Linked DNA regions of Martelella mediterranea DSM 17316. The protein of the gene in region 1 binds, or shares a complex with, the protein of each later gene. Links are inferred from orthologs where the notes say so. Each region holds a gene or a part of one and is shown in the gene's direction. Other genes may lie near its edges. The genes, in order: Mame_RS12290, eno and pnp.

Evidence for each region.
Region 2: the proteins of Mame_RS12290 (region 1) and eno are in contact, whole or in part, in a solved structure (PDB 2FYM), measured with the Escherichia coli proteins. The link is inferred for Martelella mediterranea DSM 17316 from one-to-one orthologs.
Region 3: the proteins of Mame_RS12290 (region 1) and pnp are in contact, whole or in part, in a cryo-EM structure (PDB 9QH0), measured with the Escherichia coli proteins. The link is inferred for Martelella mediterranea DSM 17316 from one-to-one orthologs.

What each region holds. Positions count from the first base shown.
Region 1 is NZ_CP020330.1:2,628,869-2,635,166, reverse strand. The notes cover bases 1,373-4,940. They hold Mame_RS12290 (Rne/Rng family ribonuclease), read left to right. Parts: upstream 1,373-1,692; coding sequence 1,693-4,740; downstream 4,741-4,940. Outside these bases: Mame_RS12295 (N-acetylmuramoyl-L-alanine amidase), read right to left, coding at 1-995; Mame_RS12285 (pyridoxal phosphate-dependent aminotransferase), read right to left, coding at 5,050-6,207. UniProt on the Escherichia coli protein: Endoribonuclease that plays a central role in RNA processing and decay. Required for the maturation of 5S and 16S rRNAs and the majority of tRNAs. Also involved in the degradation of most mRNAs.
Region 2 is NZ_CP020330.1:2,964,237-2,969,810, forward strand. What follows is about bases 1-2,844. They hold eno (phosphopyruvate hydratase), read left to right. Parts: upstream 1-707; coding sequence 708-1,982; downstream 1,983-2,844. Other genes in these bases: kdsA (3-deoxy-8-phosphooctulonate synthase), read left to right, coding at 1-500; Mame_RS13835 (FtsB family cell division protein), read left to right, coding at 2,257-2,577; pdhA (pyruvate dehydrogenase (acetyl-transferring) E1 component subunit alpha), read left to right, coding at 2,725-2,844. Also shown: more of pdhA, read left to right, coding at 2,845-3,747; Mame_RS13845 (pyruvate dehydrogenase complex E1 component subunit beta), read left to right, coding at 3,764-5,158; Mame_RS13850 (pyruvate dehydrogenase complex dihydrolipoamide acetyltransferase), read left to right, coding at 5,210-5,574. UniProt on the Escherichia coli protein: Catalyzes the reversible conversion of 2-phosphoglycerate (2-PG) into phosphoenolpyruvate (PEP). It is essential for the degradation of carbohydrates via glycolysis.
Region 3 is NZ_CP020330.1:2,232,978-2,238,604, forward strand. Bases 1,169-4,065 are described here. They hold pnp (polyribonucleotide nucleotidyltransferase), read left to right. Parts: upstream 1,169-1,496; coding sequence 1,497-3,635; downstream 3,636-4,065. Other genes in these bases: rpsO (30S ribosomal protein S15), read left to right, coding at 1,169-1,222; Mame_RS10445 (class I SAM-dependent methyltransferase), read left to right, coding at 3,897-4,065. Also shown: Mame_RS10430 (cytochrome c), read left to right, coding at 1-654; more of rpsO, read left to right, coding at 953-1,168; more of Mame_RS10445, read left to right, coding at 4,066-4,904; Mame_RS10450 (bleomycin resistance protein), read left to right, coding at 4,934-5,296; Mame_RS10455 (DUF1737 domain-containing protein), read right to left, coding at 5,318-5,524; Mame_RS10460 (HpcH/HpaI aldolase/citrate lyase family protein), read right to left, coding at 5,521-5,627. UniProt on the Escherichia coli protein: Involved in mRNA degradation. Catalyzes the phosphorolysis of single-stranded polyribonucleotides processively in the 3'- to 5'-direction. Also involved, along with RNase II, in tRNA processing.

The sequences.
Region 1 (6,298 bases):
CCCTCGAACGCGGCCACGACCTGGTCCGCGAGCGAAATCGAAAAGCTCTGGGTCTCGCGCCGCGTCAGGTCCAGCAGGATGTCGGTCACCTCCTCAGGCTCGACCGAGGCCTCGATCCCCATGATCTCGTTGGAAAGGTTTTCGCGCTCGGCGAGCGCCGCAGCCAGCCGGTCGGAGGCGCGATCGGACAGGGTATAGACGGTCGCGCCCGAAATATCGGGCTGGTTGAGCGAATCGGCGTGCAGCGAAATGAACAGGTCCGCGCCGTGCTGACGGGCAAGCTCGACGCGCCTGGTAAGCGACAGATAGATATCCGCGTCACGGGTCAGATAGGAATCATAGCCGGGCACGGCCTGAAGCTTTTGAGCGAAGGCGCGGGCGAAATCGAGGGTGATGTCCTTTTCCAGCGTTTGGCTATCTTCGCCGATCGCGCCGGTATCGATGCCGCCATGGCCGGCATCGATCGCAACCACGAAACTGTCGTCCTCCTCCGGCGCGGCAACATCCTGCCGGGCGAACGCCGCGGCAGGCGTTTCCTGCCGGCCGGCGAGAAGCTTCTCGAAGAGAGCGCTGTCGGCAATCGCCAGATCGATCACCAGACGGAAGCCAGCATCGCCTTCCTCGCGCACCTCCGCGAGCGTCATCTGGATCGGCTCGCGCGCCGAGAGCACGATGCGCGACTGGCCGGGACCGGTGACGCCGTAGCGGATGTCGCTGATCAGCCCGCGCGCCTCGACCGCGTCATCGGAAAAGCCGAAGGCGGTGGCGGGCAGCGTGATCACCACGCGCGCCGGATCCTTGAGATAGTGATAGCTGAATTCGGGCTTGCGGTCGAAATCGACCACCAGCCGGGCCCGGGCGTCATCGCCGACAAGCAGGGCGTTGTAGGCGATCAGCGGCGCGGCCGCATCGTCGTCGGAAGCACGCGCCGAAACGGACGGCGAAAGCGCGCACACCAAGGCGAGAACGACAAACAAAGGTCGAAGGACCAGCATCGTCAATCGTGTAAAAACAAGGCCTTGCCGCCTTCCCCTCATGCCACCTCTCATAGGTCTTTCCGCGCGAACCCGCTTTCGCCTTCAAGGCCTCTCGTTTAAGGACAGAGGCATGGCAAAAACGTGACGCTTTCCGAAACATATCAGCCTTCGCCACAACCTTGCGTCGTAATAAAGCAGTTTCGGCAATTTCTCAAATATTACCGTGGATTGGATTTTTCTTGCTATTGCATCAACGAATACATACTAATGTGGCTCAGGTGGACATTTATGACGGGACAATTGCGCGCAAGGGCAGCCGGTCTTTCCACGATTGGCGCCACATGAAGCGATTGAGCGTCCGCCGTCGTTCCACTCACCGGACAGTATATCTTGGCCGGCATACGCTACTCACAAAAGCGTTGCGGCTTAAGGGTCAATGCTTCCCGGGCTTTCCCGGAAGCGATTTCATCGCCCCGAATTCGGGGTTAGGCAATGTTTGTTTCGACTGGCTATATATGAGAACGAAGCGTCAAATTCTTCCATCGGCCCGCGCCCCCTTCGAGGGCGCCGGACTGATTCGAGAAGCAGCCGCCCGCGTTTCGTTGCGACGGTCGGACATTATTTCATCCGGCGTTTCCGCTGGCGACCATTTCCGGACAAGGGCATCGACCCGTTCCGAAGCCGCCAGCCATGCGCGCCGAGGAGCTCATCTTAAATGGCAGATAAAATGCTTATCGACGCGTCTCATGAAGAAGAGACACGCGTCGTTGTCGTTCGCGGAAATCGTATAGAGGAGTTCGATTTCGAATCGCAGCACAAGAAACAGCTGCGCGGCAATATTTACCTTGCAAAGGTCACGCGGGTGGAGCCCTCTCTCCAGGCCGCCTTTGTGGATTATGGCGGCAACCGCCACGGCTTCCTCGCCTTTTCGGAAATTCACCCCGACTACTATCAGATTCCGCTCGCCGATCGTGAAGCGCTGCTGAGGGAAGTCTCCGACAGCGATGACGACGACGATACCGACAGCGCGCTGTCGCAGCCGTCGGAGGCCTCCGAGAAGGCCGCAGCCGAGGACGAAACCAAGCCGAAGCCGCGCACCCGCCGTGGCCGCGCCAAAACCTCCAAGGCCAAGACTGACGACGCCAAGGCCCAGGACGCAAAGTCAGAGGACGCAAAGGCCGAAGAGGCCAAGCCGCAGGACGCCAAACCGGACGAGAGCGCTGAACCCAAGGCCGAAGCGCCCGCGGACACCGACACCGCCGAAAAGGCCGACGCGGCGGAAGCCGACGCCAAGACGGCGGACGCCGATGCGGCAACCGCCGAGAGCGACGACGAAGCCGCCAAGAAGCCGAAGCCGCGCCGTCGCCGCAAGCCCGCCGCCAAGAAGGATGCCAAGGCCAGCGACGAGGCCGAAAAGCCCGCGGATGCCGCCAATGAAGGCGCCGCCTCTGAAGACGGCCCGTCCGATGACGGCTCTTCCAAGGATGGCAAGGGCCCGACGCATATGGCGGCCGAGGTCGATGCCGACACGGTTTCCGAAGACGTGGACGATGACGACGACAGCGTCGAATCCGTCGGCGCCGAGGACGCCATGGAGGAAGTGCCGGAATACAACCACCGCAAGGCGCGCAAGCAGTATCGCATCCAGGAAGTGATCAAGCGCCGCCAGATCCTGCTGGTGCAGGTTGCCAAGGAAGAACGCGGCAACAAGGGCGCGGCGCTGACCACCTATCTCTCGCTCGCCGGCCGCTATTCGGTGCTGATGCCGAACACCGCGCGCGGCGGCGGCATTTCCCGCAAGATCACCAATCCGGCCGACCGCAAGCGGCTTAAGGATGTCGCCAAGGATCTCGAAGTGCCGCAGGGCATGGGCGTGATCCTGCGCACCGCCGGCGCCAACCGCACCAAGGCCGAGGTCAAGCGCGACTTCGAATATCTGATGCGGCTTTGGGAAAATGTCCGCACCAAGACGCTGACATCGACCGCGCCCTGCCTTGTCTACGAGGAAGGCAGCCTGATCAAGCGCTCGATCCGCGATCTCTACAACAAGGATATCAGCGAGATCATCGTCTCCGGCGAAAACGGCTATCGTGAAGCGAAAGACTTCATGAAGATGCTGATGCCGAGCCACGCCAAGGTGGTGCAGCGCTATCGCGACGTGCATCCGATCTTCTCGCGCTCCGGCATCGAAGCCCAGCTCGACCGCATGCTGCAGCCGCAGGTGACGCTGAAATCCGGCGGCTACCTGATCATCAACCAGACCGAGGCGCTGGTCGCCGTCGACGTCAACTCCGGCCGCTCCACCCGCGAGCACTCGATCGAGGACACCGCGCTTCAGACGAACCTCGAGGCCGCGGAAGAAGTGGCGCGCCAGCTTCGCCTGCGCGACCTTGCAGGCCTCGTCGTCATCGACTTCATCGACATGGAAGAAAAGCGCAACAACCGCGCCGTCGAGAAGAAGCTGAAGGACTGCCTGAAACACGATCGCGCCCGCATCCAGGTCGGCCGCATCTCGCATTTCGGCCTTCTGGAAATGTCGCGCCAGCGCATCCGCGCCTCGGTGCTGGAATCCACGACCCAGGTCTGCAGCCATTGCGGCGGCACCGGCCACGTGCTTTCGCAGTCCTCCGTCGGGCTCCATGTGCTGCGCGGGGTCGAGGAATATCTGCTGAAGAACACCACGCACAACATCACCGTGCGGACCACGCCCGAAAACGCGCTCTATCTGCTCAACCAGAAGCGCAACACGATCGTGGACTACGAAGCCCGTTTCGGCGTCGAGATCATCATCAAGGCAGACGCGACGCTGACGACCAGCCATTTCGAGATCGATCGCGGCGAGCCCGTGGAGACGCCGGTCAAGATCGAGACGCTGCTCGATTTCCCTGATGAGCCGGAAGACGACATCGTCGAGGAGATCGACGAAACGGAAGATGACGACCAGCCCGAGGCAAGCAAGCCCGAGGCAAGCGCCGACGAGGACAATGGCCGCTCGCGCCGCAAGCGCCGCCGCCGCCGCGGCCGCAACGGTCAGCAGAACGACGAAGGCGACAACGAACAGACCGCCGAGGCGGGCGACGATGACAATCAGTCATCGGCCAGCGACGACGGCGACCAGGGTTCCGACAAGCCGCGCCGCAAGCGCCGCCGCGGCAAGCGTGGCGGACGTCGCAATCGCAGCGATGAGAACGCGCCGCAGACGGCCGAGGACAACAACGCCGATACGTCGGCCGAGAACCAGTCTGACGCCGAAGCGGTTGATGCGGACAATCGCCAGCCGGTTGAAGAGGTCGCTTCCGAAGCGGTAGCCTCCGAGACGGTCAGCGATGCACCGGCCGCAGAGGCCGATGCCCCCGCCGATCAGCCGTCCGAGGTCACCGAGGACGAGGCCATGACCGAGATCGAAGGCCGCAAGCCGCGCCGCCGCCGCAAGCCCAAGCGCGCCGAGAGCGAAGCGCCGGCTGAACAGGCAGACGCGGAAACGGCCAAGGAGGCCGTCGAGCAAACGCCCGCGGAACCGGCCGGCGAAACCGAAGTCGAGGAAGATGCGACCGTCGAAGCGGCCGCAGATCTCGACGACGAGGCGGCTGCGGCTCCTGCTGTGGAAGAAGTCGCAGCAGAAAACGCCCCCAAGCGCTCCAACCGCGCCTCCAACGTGACCCATTCCGCGCCGGTGGTCACCTCCGGCGGCGCAAAGGCCGAAAACGAAGACGAGGAAGCCAAGCCCAAACGTGGCTGGTGGAACCGCCGCGGCTTCTTCTGAGCCGGTTGATTTGAATGAACGAAAGGCCGCCGTTTGCGAAAACGGCGGCTTTTTTTTGTTTTGGACTTTTAACCCAGGGCCTTCCCGCACAGCCACCCAATCTTCTCGCCCCGGCGGGGAGAGATGTCGCGAAAGCGACAGTGAGGGGGGAGACCCACCCCGCGAACGCCCTCACGATTTGAAACGCTGATCCACCCTCACTGCCCCTTTCGGGGCATCTCTCCCGCCAGCGGGAGAGAGTATTGGGAGCAAGCCCACCTCCCGTGCCAAGAACCAAGCTCACAGGACGAACGCGGCATGACGTTGCAACTATCTCGCCGGCAGCCAGTTGCCGATCCGCTCCACGGCCTCGGTGATCTCGGCCTCGGTGCCCGCGTAGGACAGCCGTAGAAATCGCCCGCCGTTTTCCGGATCGAAATCGACGCCGGGCGTGACCGCGACATTGGCCTCGTGCAGGATCTGCCGGGCGAAGGCGAGGCTGTCATTGGTGTAGCGCGAGACGTCGACATAGGCGTAGAAAGCCCCGTCCATCGGCGAGGCGACAGGAAGGCCGATCGCCGGCAGCGCGCTGGTCAGGAAGTTGCGGTTGTTGCGGTAGATATTGCAGTAGCCGTCGAGCTGCTTTCGCTCGGAAAGAGCCGCCTCCGCGGCGATCTGGGAAAGGTCGGGCGCGCAGATATAGATGTTCTGCGTCAATTGCTCGAACACCCGCACCAGTTTTTCCGGCAGCACCATCCAGCCGATCCGCCACCCGGTCATGCAGTAATATTTCGAGAAGGAATTGATCACCACCGCCTCGTCGGTGAAGGAAAGCGCGCTTGCCTCCTCGCCCGAAAACACCAGGCCGTGGTAGATCTCGTCGGAGATGAAGGCGGTTCCGCGCGCATGGCACCAGTCGGCAAGCCGCTTCAGCGCGGCGCGACCGGTGACCGTGCCGGTCGGGTTCGCCGGGCTTGCGAGCAGCACGCCGGCAAGTGTAACGCCGTGGGCCTTCTCCGCCGCCTCCAGCGCCTCGGGCGTCAGCGTGAAGTCGTGCTCGGCATTGGCATCCACCTCGACCACCTTGAGGTCCAGCGCTTTCAGGATGTTGCGGTAGGCGGGATAGCCGGGTCTTGCGATCGCGACGGCATCGCCCGCGTCGAACAGCGCCAGAAACGCAAGATTGAAGCCGGCGGACGAACCGGTGGTGACGGCGATGCGGGCCGGGTCGATTGCGATGCCCATGCGCGCGCGGTAATCCTCGGCGATCGCCACGCGCAGGCTTTCGCGGCCGAAGGCGTCTGTATAGCCGAGATGGCCGTGCTCCAGCGCCGCGCGCGCCGCCGCGAGCGCCGCGTCGGGGGCCGGATGCGAGGGCTGGCCGACGGCCATGGAGATCACCGGCCGGCCAGCCTTTTTCAGCCGGTTCGCCTCTGCCAGAACGTCCATGGCCAGGAATGAATCGATGTCGCTGCGCTTCGACGGCATGCCGTGTCCTCTTTCAGATGGTCCGGTTCCGGGATGAACCAATAACCCCGCCCCCGCAATGCCGCAGCGCAAAAAAACGGGATTTTGATCG
Region 2 (5,574 bases), 330 kb from region 1 along the record:
ACGTGCTGCAGATCCCGGCCTTCCTGTCGCGCCAGACAGACCTTCTGGTCGCCGCCGCGAAGACCGGCCGGGTGATCAACGTCAAGAAGGGCCAGTTCCTGGCGCCCTGGGACATGAAAAACGTCCTCGCCAAGATCGTCGACAGCGGCAATGATAATGTTCTGCTGTGCGAGCGCGGCGTTTCCTTCGGCTACAACACGCTGGTTTCCGACATGCGGGCGCTGCCGATCATGGCATCCACCGGCGCGCCGGTGATCTTCGACGCCACCCATTCGGTGCAGCAGCCGGGCGGGCAGGGCGGTTCGACCGGCGGACAGCGGGAATTCGTCGAGACGCTGGCGCGCGCGGCCGTTGCCGTCGGCGTTGCCGGCGTTTTCATCGAGACCCATGAGGATCCTGACAATGCGCCTTCGGACGGTCCCAACATGGTGCCGCTCGATGACATGCCGCGGCTTCTGGACAAGCTTCTTGCTTTTGACGCCATTGCCAAGGGAAGGTAAGTTCTTTCGAAATCGGGCGATCGTGCCGCAAATATGCGCGGCTTGATCGCCAAAATCATTCATTCGTCATAGTGCTGGCGCACGAACTGCATTAAGCAGAACTCCGACGACGCGGTCCGCCTGCTGAAGGGGTGGCCCTCGCAAGGCTCCAGCGCTTAGACGCGGTCGTTTCATTTTTTTTGTAGCAAGGTCGACAGGTAGACAATCATGACGACAATCACCGACATTCTCGCCCGTGAAATCCTCGACAGCCGTGGCAATCCCACGGTCGAGGTCGATGTGTATCTGGAAGACGGCACGATCGGCCGCGCCGCCGTTCCCTCCGGCGCCTCCACTGGCGCGCACGAAGCCGTCGAACTGCGCGATGGCGGCGAACGCTATCTCGGCAAGGGCGTGGAAAAGGCGGTCGATGCCGTCAACAACGAGATCCTCGAGGCGATTGTCGGGCTCGACGCTGAAAACCAGATGGAAATCGATCAGGCCATGATCGAGCTTGACGGCACCGCCAACAAGGGCCGCCTCGGCGCCAACGCCATTCTCGGCGTGTCGCTTGCCACCGCCAAGGCCGCCGCCACCGCCTGCGGCCTGCCGCTCTACCGCTATGTCGGCGGCGTGTTCGCTCACCAGCTGCCGGTTCCGATGATGAACATCATCAATGGCGGCGAGCATGCCGACAACCCGATCGACTTCCAGGAATTCATGATCATGCCGATCGGCGCCGATACGCTGCGCGACGCGGTGCGCACGGGTTCGGAAATCTTCCACACGCTGAAGAAGGAACTTTCGGCCGGCGGCTACAATACCGCGATCGGCGACGAGGGCGGCTTCGCGCCGGCGCTTCCGAGCACCACCTCGGCGCTCGACATCATCATGAAGTCGATCGAAAAGGCCGGTTACAAGCCCGGCGAGGACGTCTACCTCGCCATGGACGCCGCTTCGACCGAATTCTACAAGGGCGGCAAATACGTGATGGAAGGCGAAGGCAAGACACTGGATTCCGGCGAGATGGCCGCCTATCTCGCCGACCTGATCGGCAAATACCCGATCTTCTCGATCGAGGACGGCCTTGCCGAGGATGACTGGGACGGCTGGAAGGAACTGACGTCGCTGATCGGCGACAAGTGCCAGCTCGTCGGCGACGACCTGTTCGTCACCAATACCAAGCGCCTGAAGGACGGCATCAGGATGGGCGTCGCCAATTCGCTGCTGGTCAAGGTCAACCAGATCGGCTCGCTGACCGAAACGCTCGACGCCGTCGAGTCCGCGCACAAGGCCGGCTACACCAGCGTGATGTCGCATCGCTCCGGCGAGACCGAGGACGCCACGATCGCCGATCTCGCGGTCGCCACCAATTGCGGTCAGATCAAGACCGGCTCGCTGTCGCGCTCGGATCGTCTCGCCAAGTACAACCAGCTCATCCGCATCGAGGAAGAACTGGGTAGCCAAGCCGTCTACGCCGGCCGGTCGATCCTGAAGGGTTGATTTTTCGGAAGCTCCGGCCTCGCCTGGAGCCCCAGCCCATAATCTCCCCCTCAAGGGGGGAGATTGTTGGCGGCCAGTTCCTTGGTTGAAACCAACGTTGAGCGAAACTGAGATTCCAGAGGGTATCATTGCCCCTCAGCCGGGCCTGATTGCCGCTCCGGCTTTGCCTCAAAAAGCCGCACTTCGTCCCATCCCCCGACACCCGGTTTAGCCTTGGTTAAGGTTCACGCGCTAGTGTGACTCCATTGTATTGCGTAGCCTTCCGGACAGCTTCATGTGGACCCGACATCATAAATCCCGGTTTTACGGCCGCCTGATCGTACCGGCGATCACCGTCTGCTTCATGAGCTATTTCATCTATCACTCGATCCATGGCGATTACGGCCTGATTGCCGGCGAGCGATTTGCGGCCCACAAGGCGCTCAACGAGCGCAAGCTGGAGAAGCTCGTGGCCGAACGCGAGGCGAGGGAGAAGCATGTCAAGATGCTCTCCGACGGCTCGCTGATGAAGGATGCGCTTGACGAGCATGCGCGCTACGCGCTCAACCTGCTGAAGCCGGACGAGATCGTGATTTTCGAGCGACATCTGCAATAAACTGAAATCAAGTTAATTCAATCTTTTATAAATAATTTCAATATTTTGAGTTGTCATAGAGCGTGCTAAATCTAGCATTGCCGTGCCGCACAAAACCGCCTATTGTGACTGCCAATTCCACGTCTTTCCTCAACGAAGGAGACCCTGATGGCGTCCCAAGCGTCCGCTTCACGGAAATCACCCAAAAAAGAAGATAACAAACGGATCGTCGAATTCGATCGCGATCAGGAAATGCATGCGCTCCGCGAAATGCTGATGATCCGCCGCTTCGAGGAAAAGGCCGGCCAGCTTTACGGCATGGGCTTCATCGGCGGTTTCTGTCACCTCTATATCGGTCAGGAAGCCGTCGTCGTCGGTATGCAGATGGCGCTGAAGGACGGCGACCAGATCATCACCAGCTACCGCGACCACGGTCATATGCTCGCAACCGGCATGGAAGCGCGCGGCGTGATGGCCGAGCTGACCGGCCGCCGCTCGGGCTATTCCAAGGGCAAGGGCGGCTCGATGCACATGTTCTCCAAGGAGAAGGCGTTTTACGGCGGCCACGGCATTGTCGGCGCGCAGGTTCCGCTCGGAACCGGTCTCGCCTTCGCCAACCGTTACCGCGAGAACGACCATGTCGCCGTCGTCTATTACGGCGATGGCGCGGCCAATCAGGGCCAGGTCTATGAAAGCTTCAACATGGCCGAGCTTTGGAAGCTGCCGGTGGTCTATGTTGTCGAAAACAACCGCTATGCCATGGGCACCTCGGTTACGCGCTCGTCGGCTGAGACCGACTTTTCCAAGCGCGGCGCATCTTTCAACATTCCCGGCAAGCAGGTCGACGGCATGGATGTCCGCGCCGTCAAGGCGGCTGCCGAAGAGGCGGAAAAGTTCGCGCGTGAAGGCAACGGGCCGTTCATTCTCGAAATGATGACTTACCGCTATCGCGGCCACTCGATGTCGGACCCGGCGAAATACCGCTCCAAGGACGAGGTCCAGAAGATGCGCGCCGAGCACGACCCGATCGAGCAGGTCAGAAAGCGGCTTCTGGACAAGAAGTGGGCGACGGAAGACGAGTTGAAGGCGATCGACAAGGACGTGCGCTCGGTCATCTCCGACGCCGCCGATTTCGCCCAGACCGATCCGGAGCCGGATGCGTCCGAGCTCTACACCGACATCCTGCGCTAAGACGGGGAGGGATACCATGCCTACCAATATTCTCATGCCGGCACTCTCCCCGACGATGGAAGAGGGCAACCTTACAAAGTGGCTCAAGAAGGAAGGCGACAGCGTCGCCGCCGGTGACGTGATCGCCGAGATCGAGACCGACAAGGCGACGATGGAAGTCGAAGCCGTGGACGAAGGCACGATCGGCAAGATCCTGGTTGAGGAAGGCGCCGAAGGCGTCAAGGTCAACACCCCGATCGCCGTGCTCCTGGAAGAGGGCGAAAGCGTCGACGATATCGGCAAGGCCGACGCCGCCGAGCAGCCGAAACAGTCTGAAAAGGCCCCCGAGGTCGAGCAGGAAGAAAAGCCGCAGGCTTCCGCTTCCAACGCGCCGGCCGAACCGAAGGCCGTCGAGGTCGCCTCCGATCCGGATATTCCGGAAGGCACAGAAATGGTTTCGACGACGGTGCGTGAAGCGCTGCGCGATGCCATGGCCGAAGAAATGCGCGCCGATGGCGATGTCTTCGTCATGGGCGAGGAAGTCGCCGAATATCAGGGCGCCTACAAGATCACGCAGGGCCTGCTGCAGGAATTCGGCGCCAAGCGCGTGGTCGATACCCCGATTACCGAGCATGGCTTCACCGGGGTTGCCGTTGGCGCAGCGCTGGCCGGGCTGAAGCCGATCGTCGAGTTCATGACCTTCAACTTCGCCATGCAGGCGATGGACCAGATCATCAACTCCGCCGCCAAGACGCACTACATGTCCGGCGGACAGATGGAGAGCTCGATCGTGTTCCGCGGTCCGAACGGCGCGGCAGCCCGTGTGGCGGCCCAGCACTCGCAGTGCTACGCCTCGTGGTACAGCCACATTCCGGGCCTCAAGGTCGTGATGCCCTATACGGCTGCCGACGCCAAGGGGCTCCTGAAGGCGGCGATCCGCGATCCCAATCCGGTGATCTTCCTCGAAAACGAAATCCTCTACGGTCACAAGTTCGATGTGCCGAAGCTTGATGATTTCGTGCTGCCGATCGGCAAGGCCCGCATTCACAAGCAGGGCAAGGACGCAACCATCGTTTCCTTCGGCATCGGCATGACCTATGCGGTGGAAGCGGCGGCCAAGCTTGAGGAGGAAGGGATCGACGTCGAGATCATCGATCTGCGCACCATCCGCCCGATGGATCTGCCGACGGTTATCGAATCGGTGAAGAAGACCGGTCGTCTGGTCACCGTCGAGGAAGGCTTCCCACAGTCCTCCGTCGGCACCGAGATCGCGACCCGCGTCATGCAGCAGGCCTTCGATTACCTCGATGCGCCGATCATGACGATCGCCGGCAAGGATGTTCCGATGCCCTACGCCGCCAACCTCGAAAAGCTCGCCCTGCCGAACGTCGGTGAAGTCATCGATGCGGTCAAGGCCGTCTGCTACAAGTAAGGGAGCGTCAAGATGCCCATCAAGATTACGATGCCGGCGCTTTCGCCGACCATGGAAGAGGGCAATCTTTCCAAGTGGCTGGTCAAGGAAGGCGACAGCGTTTCGGCCGGTGATGTGATTGCCGAGATCGAAACCGACAAGGCGACGATGGAAGTCGAAGCCGTCGACGAGGGCACGGTCGCCAAGATCGTTGTGCCGGAAGGCACCGACGGCGTGGCGGTCAACGCCCTGATCGCGATCCTTGCCGAAGATGGCGAGGACGTTGCCGAGGCCGCCAAGGCGGCCGAAGGCGGCGGCGAGGCTCCGGCCAAGGCGGAAAAGCCGAAGGAAGACAAGCCGAAGCAGCCCGCCAAGGAAGAGGACAAGGCCGAGAAATCGTCCTCCGACGAAACGGCCGAGAAGGTCGCCAAGGGCGG
Region 3 (5,627 bases), 400 kb from region 1 along the record:
CCGGCCTTCCTGACGGGCGGCGAGATCGGCGGCTGGACGGCGCCCGACCTGCGCACGGCCGCGTCCGCACTGCAGACATGGACCGACGCGGACCTGAAGGACTATCTGACGACCGGCCGCAACGCCCATTCCGCGGTGGTCGGCGAGATGCAGCTCGTGGTCGGCGAATCCCTTCAATACATGAAGGACGAGGATGCCGATGCGATGGTCGCCTATCTCCGGGCGATCTCGGACGTCAAGCCCGACCCGCAGCCCGTGCCCGACGAGCGGACGACGGACCGGCTCGATGCCGCCGACGATCCGACGACGGCGAAGCTCAAGGCAGCGGCAGACCTTACGGATGGAGAAATTCTCTATCTCAACAACTGCAATGCCTGTCATATGCCGGACGGCCGCGGCGCCCCCGGCGTGTTCCCGGCGCTGAAGGGCAACTCGCTGGTGACGGCTCCGACGACGAAGGGTCTGACGGAGGTCATTCTCCATGGCGCCGCGATGCCTTCGACGGGCGAGCGTCCGGAACGGCTGGCAATGCCGGCCTTCGGCGTCCGGCTTTCGGATGCCGATATCGCAACGCTGGCGACCTTCCTGCGCAGCGCCTGGGGCAATTCCGCGCCCGCCGTGAGCGCGGACGACGTCAAGGCGTTGCGCCAGTAAGACCAAGGGCCCGCCGCTTCGATGAGGCGGCGGGCTCTGCAGGATCGGGCAATGCCCGCAACGGGAAATGCCCCTCTTTCTGAATGACGCAGGCAAACCGTGCCCGGCGCCGCGAGCCGTTGCGGAAGCCTCCGGCAATGCGCTGTCGCCCCGTGCGCAAAGCGACACTCGACATTACGCTCTGTTTGGCCTATATGGGCGCCAGCATTGAAACAGATGCGCATGAATGGCCCCTGCTGGACGACATCCCGGCCCGGGCGACTTGAAACACCCTCATTTCTTAAAGAAAGGATGACCGATGTCGATTACTGCTGAACGCAAGGCAGCGCTGATCAAGGAATACGCAACCAAGGAAGGCGACACCGGTTCACCGGAAGTACAGGTTGCCATCCTGACCGAGCGGATTACCAACCTGACCGAGCACTTCAAGGACCACAAGAAGGACAACCATTCCCGCCGTGGCCTGCTGACGCTGGTTTCGACCCGCCGTTCGCTGCTCGACTACCTTAAGCGCATCGATGAAAGCCGCTATACGAGCCTTATCGGCCGTCTGGGCATTCGCCGCTAGGCTTAATCCGGCGGGCGTTTGCGCCCGCCGTTTCCATTTGCGCTGACAAAGCGCCGGTTTTGCGCCGTGGCGGGCGCTGGATCAGAAGACGCGGCCCCGGAACGTCCGGCGCCGCATGCCGAAACGGACCTGTCATGGGGCAGGATTGCAGGCTGCTTCGCAACCGGAAGCAGCACGTTGTCTTGCCCGTGACGTGTCGAACGAAACGTGACGCCGTGATTTCGCCTTTCCTTCGGGCAGGAGCGGGATCGCTGCATTTGTTAAAGGACAAGACATGTTCAACTCCCACAAAGTGGAAATCGAGTGGGCCGGCCGCACGCTCACGCTTGAGACCGGCAAGGTTGCCCGTCAGGCTGACGGCGCGGTTCTGGCCTCCTATGGCGAAACCACCGTTCTGGCCACCGTCGTCTCCGCCAAGGAGCCGAAGCCGGGCCAGGATTTCTTCCCGCTCACCGTCAACTACCAGGAAAAGACCTTCGCGGCCGGCCGGATCCCCGGCGGCTACTTCAAGCGCGAGGGCCGCCCGAGCGAGAACGAGACCCTCGTTTCCCGACTGATCGACCGCCCGATCCGCCCGCTGTTTCCCGAAGGCTACAAGAACGACACCCAGGTGGTGGTCACCGTTCTCCAGCATGACCTCGAAAACAACCCGGACGTTCTGGCGATGGTCGCGACCTCGGCCGCGCTGACGCTCTCCGGCGTTCCGTTCATGGGCCCGATCGGCGGCGCGCGCGTCGGCTACATCAACGGCGAATACGTGCTGAACCCGCATATCGACGAAATGCCCGAAACCGCGCTCGACCTCGTGGTCGCCGGCACGGGCGACGCGGTCCTGATGGTGGAATCGGAAGCCAAGGAGCTGCCCGAAGACGTCATGCTCGGCGCCGTCATGTTCGGCCACAAGGGCTTCCAGCCCGTGATCGACGCGATCATCAAGCTTGCCGAAGTCGCCGCCAAGGAGCCGCGCGAATTCGAGCCGGAAGATCATTCCGCCCTTGAAAACGACATGCTCTCCTTCATCGAGAACGAGCTGCGCGACGCCTACAAGATCACCGAAAAGGCCGCGCGCTACGCCGCCGTCGACGCCTGCAAGGCCAAGGTGAAGGAGCGCTACGCCCCGGCCGAAGGCGAGGAAGCCAAGTACACGGCGGAAGAAATCGGCGCGGTGTTCAAGCACCTCCAGGCCAAGATCGTCCGCTGGAACATTCTCGACACCAAGAGCCGCATCGACGGCCGCGATCTCGAGACCGTCCGTCCGATCGTCTCCGAAGTCGGCATCCTGCCGCGCACTCACGGTTCGGCGCTGTTCACCCGCGGTGAAACCCAGGCGCTGGTCGTCGCCACGCTCGGCACCGGCGAGGACGAGCAGTATGTCGACGCGCTGACCGGCATGTATAAGGAACGCTTCCTGCTGCACTACAACTTCCCGCCCTATTCGGTGGGTGAGACCGGCCGCATGGGCTCCCCGGGCCGCCGCGAGATCGGCCACGGCAAGCTTGCATGGCGCGCGATCCGTCCGATGCTGCCGACCGTGGAACAGTTCCCCTACACGCTGCGCGTCGTCTCCGAGATCACCGAATCCAACGGTTCGTCCTCGATGGCGACCGTGTGCGGCACCTCGCTGGCGCTGATGGATGCCGGCGTTCCGCTGGCAAAGCCGGTTGCCGGCATCGCCATGGGCCTGATCCTGGAAGGCGAGCGCTTCGCGGTTCTCTCCGACATTCTCGGTGACGAGGACCACCTCGGCGACATGGACTTCAAGGTCGCCGGCACGTCCGACGGCATCACCTCGCTGCAGATGGACATCAAGATCGCCGGCATCACCGAGGAGATCATGAAGGTCGCGCTCGGCCAGGCCCAGGGCGGCCGCAAGCACATTCTTGGCGAAATGGCCAAGGCCATCACCGAGGGCCGCGAGCAGCTCGGCGAATACGCCCCGCGCATCGAGATGATGACGATTGCCGTCGACAAGATCCGCGACGTTATCGGCTCGGGCGGCAAGGTCATCCGCGAGATCGTGGAAAAGACCGGCGCCAAGATCAACATCGAGGATGACGGCACGATCAAGATCGCATCGTCCTCCGGCAAGGAGATCGAGGCGGCCAAGAAGTGGATCCACTCGATCGTCGACGAGCCGGAACTGAACGCGATCTACGAGGGCACGGTCGTCAAGACTGCCGATTTCGGCGCTTTCGTGAACTTCTTCGGCCCGCGTGACGGTCTGGTCCACATCTCGCAGCTTGCAGCGGATCGTGTGGCCAAGACCACCGACGTGGTCAAGGAAGGCGACAAGGTCTGGGTCAAGCTCATCGGCTTCGATGAGCGCGGCAAGGTCAAGCTGTCGATGAAGGTCGTCGACCAGGAGACCGGCAAGGAAATCGAGCGCAAGCAGAAGTCCGACGCCGCCGAGTAAGGCTGACGGACCAACGGGTTCTGAACCTTCGGAGCAGTGATGCTCCCTCCAATCTCCCCCCTTGAGGGGGAGATGTCGCGAAAGCGACAGAGAGGGGTAATGGGTATCAGCCCGTAGCTCCGCATTTGCCGATAGGGTTTACCCCTCTCTGCCCCTTCGGGGCATCTCTCCCTCAAGGGGAGAGATTGAGGGAGAGAACCGCAAGGCATTCATTTTCAGGCGTGAGCAGCTATCGCTCGCGCCTTTTTCACAGGTAGAATCATGGCTCGTGAGACGCTGAAAACCATTTTCCATCCCTTCGAAAGCGGCACGATCGCCATGCCCGAGGCTGGCCGTTGCCTGTTTCTGGGCGCCGAGCCCGGTTACCGGGTGCCGGAGGGCTTCGGCGCCTCGATCGAGGCGGTGCAGCCCTATCGCCCGCATTTCATCGGGCTGGAGCGCGCGCATGCCGATGTCGCGCCGGAGGCGGGCGAGGGGCCTTACGATCTGACGCTCATCCTGCTCACCAAGCATCGCGGCGAAAACGAGAACCGGATCGCGGAAGCGCTCGCAAAGACCGTGCCCGGCGGCTTCATCGTGATCGCGGGCACCAAGGAGGAAGGCATCCAGTCGCTGAGGAAGCGGCTCGGCCATCTGTTTTCCGATCTCGAATCGATGCCGAAATATCATGGCGTGGCGGTGTGGTTCACCCGCCCGGATGATGCCTCGGAGGCGATAGAAAAGCTGACCCATCCGACCGTCGAGATCGATGGCCGCTTCACCACCGTGGCGGGCCTGTTCTCGCATGACCGGATCGACGAGGGCTCGCGCATTCTGGGCGAGCGCCTGCCGGAAGATTTTTCCGGGCTTGCGGCCGATTTCGGCGCGGGTTGGGGTTATCTTGCCGCCATGCTCGCCGAACGCGCGCCGCGCGCGGAGGGCATCGATCTCTACGAGGCGGATTACCGCGCGCTGGAACGCGCCAAGGTCAATCTCGCCGGCCAGCAGGGCGCGTTTCGTTATTTCTGGCAGGACCTTGCGGGCGAGAAGGTCAGGACGCGCTACGACCTGATCGTCATGAATCCGCCCTTCCACGCCGGAAAGGCGGCAGAGCCCTCGCTCGGCAAGGCGCTGATCAAGGCCGCTTGCGATGCGCTGAAGCCCGGCGGGCGACTGCTTCTGGTCGCCAATCGCGGCCTGCCCTATGAGCCGGTACTCGCGGAAAACTGCAAGTCGAGCGGCGAGGATTATCGCAACGCCCGCTTCAAGATCCTCTGGGGCCGCAAGTGAGGTTCAACGCCCTCATCCCGGAACTCGGCGTGAGGGACCTGGCTCAGAGCCTCGAGTTCTACGTCGGGTTGATCGGCTTTTCGGTCGCCTATGACCGGCCGGAGGAGGGCTTTGCCTTTCTGGAACTGGGCGCGGCGCAGCTTATGCTGGACGCGATCGGCACGGGGCGAACGATCGGCGATGAGGAGTCAGCACTCGGCGGCGGTATCAATTTCCAGCTCGAGGTTAGGGATTTCGACGGCATCGTCGCGCGGCTCGCGAAAGCGGAGTGGCCGCTCGTGCTTGGTCCGGAGGAGCGGCGCTATCGAACGCCGAATGGCGAAAGAGGCCAGCGCCAGCTCTGGGTGCGGGACCCGGACGGATATCTCTTGAGGCCGTTTCAGCCGATCTGATCTTTCCGCCCGGAGCGAGCCTCACTGTTCGCCGAGCTTGATTGACGGGTCATACTCCTTGCCCTCGACTTCCTTCACCACGGCCTGGCCGCAATAGGTCTTACCGAGATTGGGATCGAAGGTCAGCGACGGCGAGCCATGCAACTCCCAGCCCTTGTTGAGGGCGTCGGTGACGCGGTGGCAGAAGGACGATTCGTCCGGGCCGGTGAGAAAGCGATAGAGTTTCATCGGGTATCCTTTGTCGATTGAATGGCGGTGACCTGCGCCAGCAGCGATCGGGCCTGCTCCAGATGCAGGCGCTCGACCATGCGGCCATCGAGATCGATGACGT